Linked DNA regions of Puniceicoccus vermicola. The protein of the gene in region 2 interacts with the protein of the main gene of each other region in a pairwise test. Links are inferred from orthologs where the notes say so. Each region holds a gene or a part of one and is shown on either strand. Other genes may lie near its edges.

Region 1 (3,270 bases), on a different replicon or contig from region 2:
GAAGGGACTCCCGGATTGCGACCGGGGTCTTCGAGAACCGGAGTCGTAGTGAGAATGGTGCCCTGCCCATTCGAATGAATACCGCCTCCCTCCAAAGCCAACTTTGAACGGATGATCAGGAGACCCATGCCCTCCGCAATGCGACTGCTGGCTTTTGCATCGGCCTCAATGGGACCGAACCTCCCACCCCATCCGGTAAAGCGCCAGCAAAGAGCGGCGAGATCATTGTTCTCGAAAATAAAGGTGGGAGCCGCATCGCGGGCCCAAGCATCGTCGAGGGGGAACTCATGAACCGTCGCCCGACGGCCGAGAATCGACTCCGCCTCCTGACGCACCGACGCATCCGCCCCTACCTTGACTGGCTCGAAGGAACAAAGCACATCGACCAGTTTCTGGAAAGCATCGCGAACGGTGGAAAAATCCGAAGCCGAACCGTAGAGGTACTGCTCCGGACGAGTCGGCCAAAAGATCCACGTCCCGGCGTGAGGTTCCCACTCCGCCGGCATCCGGCGCGTGTTATCACTCGTGCTCACGAGCCGTATCTCAAAGAATTGAAACCGAAAAAGCGGATCCGCTCATCAAGCGGGGGCACCGGAGGGCTCACGTCCTCCGCCCATGTCCTCGCTTTTTTCATCCGACTTCTTTTCCTTACCTTCATCGCTTTCGGCCTTGCTGCCCCGAAAACGAACAGGCTCGATCTGGACGACGTCCGACTGGATGGAACCGGTATCGATGATTTCATGCACATGCTTGCCTTCGACGGTCTCGTGCTCCAAGAGAGCCGCCGCCAAAGTATGCAGGTGCTCGAGGTGCTCTTCGAGAATCTCCTGACAGCGCTTATACTGCTTGATGACAATATCGTGAATGGCCTTATCTATCGCCTGAGCGGTGGCCTCACTGTAATTTTGATCGCGGGAGATTTCCTTCCCGAGGAAGATGTGATCCTGATTGTCACCGAAGGCAATCGGCCCCAATTCACTCATTCCCCAATCGCAAACCATACGGCGAGCCATCTTGGTCGCCATCTTGATGTCACCGGAGGCTCCGCTGGTGATTTCATCGAGAACCATGTCCTCGGCGATACGGCCGCCCATCGCGCAGCAGATCTGGTTCAGGGCACGCTTTTTCGCTTGGTTAAGAATATCCTTCTTCGGCGAAAACATCGTGCTCCCAAGGCTCTGGCCACGTGGGATGATGGTCACTTTGTGAATGGGCAGGTGTCCGTCGTCGATGACGGCTTGGACAATGGCGTGACCCGCTTCGTGGTAAGCAGTGATCTTCTTATCTTCGTCATCCATAAGACGACGACGTTCCCGACCGAAAGAGATCTTCTCGCGGGCCTCATCGAGGTCGCTCATTTCCACTTCCTTCTTGGAACGGCGGGCGGCAATCAGCGCCCCTTCATTCAGAAGATTAGCCAGATCGGCCCCAGCAAATCCAGGAGTTGCCCGAGCGATAACGTGCAAATCGATGTCCTTCGAAAGCTTAATCTTCCGGGCATGGACCTGAAGAATCTCTTCGCGTCCGTTCAGATCGGGAGGATCGATCATCACCTGACGGTCGAAACGGCCTGGGCGCAAGAGGGCGCGGTCGAGGACGTCCGGACGATTGGTGGCGGCGATGACAATGATGCCTTCGTGACCATCAAAACCATCCATCTCGACGAGGAGCGAATTCAGCGTCTGCTCGCGCTCGTCGTTTCCACCACCAAGACCTGCACCCCGCTGGCGACCGACCGCGTCGATTTCGTCAATGAAGATGATGCAGGGAGAATTCTTGCGGGCTTGCTCGAACATGTCGCGGACACGAGCGGCCCCGACTCCGACGAACATCTCCACAAAGTCTGAACCGGAAATCGTAAAAAACGGAACATCCGCCTCGCCAGCAACGGCCTTGGCGAGAAGGGTTTTCCCCGTCCCCGGAGGGCCCACCATGAGCACGCCTTTCGGGATCTTACCCCCGATGCGCTGGAAACGCTTGGGATCCTTAAGGAAGTCAACAATCTCGCTGACTTCTTCCTTGGCTTCATCGCAACCCGCCACGTCCCGAAAAACCACTTTCTCGCGGTCCCGGGTAAGCATCTTCGCTTTGCTCTTGCCGAAGCTCATAGCTCCCCGCCCTGCATTGCGCAATTGGCGGATGAAGAGGAAATAAAGGAGTCCGATGATGAGGAGAAACGGAACGATATTGAGAATCAGATCCGTGAGAAAGGTGCTGGCTGGCTCCTCACGAAAAGCGGCACGGATTTTCGTGTAATCGTCTTCCGTGAGCCGTCCCCGGGCCTCAAAGCGCTCGGGCTTCAAGCTCGCGTCGGCTTCCACCTGCTTCGCAGTATCCCCGTCGGGAGCAATCTCCCCACTGATGATGTACCATTCACTGCCACCCGTCGGATCGTTTTTAATCGTCCCACTGACAATTTGGTTCGCTTCGACCGCTTGGATCACCTCAGGAACGCTGAGCTTCTCCATCGAGGCGCGCTGCGAGTCACTGAGAGCGTAGAGTGCAAATATGGCCGCGATGATTCCGAGCCAGATCATCAAGACCTTCGGCTGGAAACGATCGGGTTGGGGCGGGCGCTGCGGCGTCTTCCTATCTTTATCTTCTTTCATTAGCGGTGGTTGCGACCTTTTTAGCCGCAAGCTAGTAAATTTCGTTAGCTCGGTTCGTAAGTCAAACTCAGAAGGTTCTCTTCTGGAGAAGTCAGCCGATAGTTATGCGCCGGTGGCAAGCCTGGAACCCATAGAATCTGGTCTTGGTGCGCAATTACCGGCAATTGCCTCCTCCGTTCGGAGGAGATTTTTCGGTCGGTGAACCAGTCCTGCAACTTACGACTTCCCGGAGATCCCAAGGGACGAAAACGATCACCCGCCCGCCACAGCCGCACTATCAACGGAGCGTCAGGATCCATCGGACCTTGAAGATAAACGTGCCGGCAGGGATCTACCGCCCCGCTGCGGATGCGCTCATAAAGCTTCCGGTCAGAGGCCAATGTTTTCCGCTGCAACCGACTCCCATCCGGCAGACATAGAGTCTTCCCCGCCAACCATTCCAACGGATCCCATTCAACGAGCTCCGATTCCGACTCCCAAAGAAGGCCCTCTGAATCGAGGGTAATCCACTTCCCTACTCCGACGCTCCAGCGCCCATTCTCCCCGTGTAAACAGGCTCGCACGACGGCATCGACCGCCTCTGGGACCAACTCTCCTCCATGCGCGTAGAGCCAGCGTTGAATGGCAAAGCGAACCGGGGCCGCACATTGTCCTTTCAAGG
Region 2 (3,150 bases):
AACCGGGGTCATATTTGAAACGTAGACCCGAATTCGCTCTGTTTCAAGTAAATTAGGGATTTCCCTCGGCTGCGGAATCGGTGGAATCGATGCTATTCAACAGGTCGAAAAACGGACTCCCAGAGCCGATCAGGATACGGCTATTTCCCCCGAGGCCTTTGTCGTAGGCTTGGAGGGTTCGCAGGAAGCGATAGAACCCCGGATCCTGATTGTAAGCTTCCGCGTAGATCCGAATGGCCTTGGCTTCGGCCTGTCCACGAATGACTTGCGCCCTCTGCTCTGCCTCACTGCTGATCCGGGCCAATTCGCGTTCCATCTCCCCGAGGCGTTGCTCGGCGCGCTTTTTTCCGTTCGAACGGAAGCCAGCTGAGATTTTCTGCAATTCAGCGTTCATCTGGGCGTAGACGTTCGACTCGATTTCCTGCGTGTAGTTCAGCTGTTTGATGAGAATGTCCTCGAGCGCGATTCCGAGACCGATTTGAGCGAGTCTTTTGCGAGCTTCCTGGAGGATGCCTTGGAGGACAATCGGGCGTCCGGCAAGATAGGCCCCATCGGTGGACTGGTGCAACTCGGGGAGATCGCTTCCGAGAGTGGCGACCTCTTCTACGGAGATTTCTTCGAGATCGCCCGAATCGAGCTTGATGGAGAGCTCCTCGGTTTTGATGTCGAGGATGCCGTTGCTGCTCCGGATCACCTCGTAGAGATCGTATTTGGCAATTTCATCCTTCACGGCCCCGGCGATGATTCCGTTGAGGCGAGTGTCTGCTTGGTTGATGGAATTGACCGCTTCGAGAAATTGTTTCGCATCGTCGATGCGCCAGCGGGCGGTGACGTCGACGTTTACCGTTTTGCGGTCGCGGGTGATGGTCGTGGTTTGGCGTCCGTCCCAACGCTGGAGACGTGAATCGAAACGGCGCACCTGCTGCCACGGCCTTTTGACGTGAAGGCCAGCTTGGGTAACCGGATCGCCCACGACTTCACCAAATTCGGTGATCACGGCTTGTTCCCATTCACTGATGGTGTAGAGGCTGGTCCAGGCTGCGGCGACCAATACGATGGCGGCGATGAGTCCGAGGATCCAGAGGACGGCGGGATTTCGTTTGCGGGCGGCGGTCATTGTTTCAGTCCTCCTTCATTTAAATTGAGCAGGGGTAGAACCCCTTTCATGTCCTCATCGACAATCCAGACTTCGCCGACCTCGGGCAGTCGTTTTTCCAAAGTTTCGAGGTAGAGGCGCTGGCGGGTCACTTCCGGTGACTCTTCGTAAGCGCGCAGCATTTCGAGAAAGCGGTCCGCGTCCCCCTCGGCCCGGTTGACCCGGCTCTCGAGAAACCCTTCGGATTCGAGGACGATACGCTCGGCCTGCCCTTGCGCCCGTGGGACGTTCTCCTGGTATTCACGGGAGGCTTCTTCATAGAACCGCACGGCATCCTGCTCGGCTTTATTCAAATCGTTGAAAGCGGCTTGGACTTGGGCGGGAGGACTGACGAAGATCAGATTCACCTCGTTGATTCGCAGCCCCATCTTGAACTGGTCGGCTTGAGCTTGAATCAATTTTCTCACCCGCTCCTGAATCTCGGCCCGCCCAATGGTGAGGATGGGAATACTGGCGCGGTCGCCCATGATCTCTCGCATCACTGACTGCGAAATGTCCCGGAGCGTCGCGATGGGGTCTTTGACGTTAAAGAGGAACTGCTCGGGGTTTTCTCGGCTGAACTGTACATCCCAACCGGCGAGGACGATGTTGAGGTCACCCGTCAGCATGGAGGATTCATCGTCGTAGCCCGACTCGGTGATTCGCCCCCCAGGTCCGCTACGATAGCCGAACTCTTGGACATCGACCCGCCGAGTCTTGACCTTGACCATTTTGTCGATCGGGTAAGGCAGGTGGAACTGGAGGCCGGGTCCCACGGTCTTTACCTGCTTGCCGAAACGCAAAAGGACTCCTTCTTCGTCGGCATCGACCTGATGGAAGCTCGTGGCGAGGACCAAGCCGATCAAGAGGACGATGGGGATCCAGATATACTTCCAGAAATTAATTTCGGCTTCACGGCCGTCGGGGAACTCAACTCTCACAATGACCCGAAGGAGAAGGGGGTTCGGACTCCTGTCAACGAATTGCGGGAGAATCGCACAAATGAGCTTGTGCACGGACAGGGAAGGGCGTTCCCGATCGACTTTAGTCGTTTGGGGTTCCTGGGGAGAGCTATCGATTGCCGACGCGGTGCGGTGTCACTGTTGGGTTCGGGCGTTTTCTCGTCGTTGGCAGTGGGGAGAATCGCCCGACTCAAGTCATGCGAGAACGGGAATGCGAGGAAGGTAGCGAGAGTTTCCAAGCTTCGTTCGTTCGCTTCGCAGGACCCGTCTAGCTCTCGATTTAGGGCACAGGCCGGCAGCCTGTGGTACGCTTCTGCGGACTTAGAAGTACCGCGCTTCCTTCATCTTGTTCATGGCTTTCTCGCAGAATGGCTTCAGTTGTCCTGTTAAGTCGCCGCACTTCGGGCTATACCCGAGAACCGACTTTGTGAAGATTCCACTTGGTTTTTGGCAAAAACTTCTGCTATCTCCATGAAATGAAACGTTTCCACCTTTTCCCTTCAGTTTTTCTCCTCGGAATTTTCGCTGCCTCTGCTTCTCTGCAAGCGCAGCAAGCGGTGATCACCCAAAACTACGGTACGCATCGCCTCGGGGTGGGGGCCAATTACTGGGTGTCTCTTTCCGATATTGATGTCGACGATGTCGATGACAACGGGTTCTCCTACCTCATTTCTTACCAATATTGGAAGAATCTGGTCGGATTTGAGGCCGATGTAGAATTTCTGCCTGACCGTTTCGGTGAATCGGCTTGGGCTCCGGAGGCTTATATCCTTTTCGGTGAAGGAATTTATGTAGCCGCTGGGATCGGCTGGATCAATGAAGATGGCGATTGGCAGGATAAGCCTTTCTACGCCCTCCGCATGGGATTTGATTTCGAACTGTTTGCCAGTTTCTACCTCGATCTCTCGGCAAACTATCGCTTCAACGATACGGCCGACCTGAAAAACTCGGACACCAAGGTCGATACAGACACGATCTTTCTGGGTGCCTCTCTACGCTACGCATTCTAAGTTCGGCCGCATTGCGGCGATTCTCTGTTTGAGGTGAAGTTCG

Evidence for each region.
Region 1: the proteins of hflK (region 2) and ftsH interact in binary tests that used the Escherichia coli proteins (3 or more experiments, as listed by UniProt). The link is inferred for Puniceicoccus vermicola from one-to-one orthologs.

The regions. Positions count from the first base shown.
Region 1 is NZ_JACHVA010000127.1:31,095-34,364, forward strand. Bases 95-3,043 are described here. They hold ftsH (ATP-dependent zinc metalloprotease FtsH), read right to left. Parts: upstream 2,610-3,043; coding sequence 579-2,609; downstream 95-578. Other genes in these bases: H5P30_RS16970 (agmatine deiminase family protein), read right to left, coding at 95-533; tilS (tRNA lysidine(34) synthetase TilS), read right to left, coding at 2,654-3,043. In the rest of the region: more of H5P30_RS16970, read right to left, coding at 1-94; more of tilS, read right to left, coding at 3,044-3,270. UniProt on the Escherichia coli protein: Acts as a processive, ATP-dependent zinc metallopeptidase for both cytoplasmic and membrane proteins. Plays a role in the quality control of integral membrane proteins.
Region 2 is NZ_JACHVA010000086.1:9,486-12,635, forward strand. What follows is about bases 133-2,961. They hold hflK (FtsH protease activity modulator HflK), read right to left. Parts: upstream 2,152-2,961; coding sequence 1,114-2,151; downstream 133-1,113. Other genes in these bases: hflC (protease modulator HflC), read right to left, coding at 133-1,117; H5P30_RS11105 (hypothetical protein), read left to right, coding at 2,574-2,961. In the rest of the region: H5P30_RS11090 (response regulator), read right to left, coding at 1-12; more of hflC, read right to left, coding at 53-132; more of H5P30_RS11105, read left to right, coding at 2,962-3,107.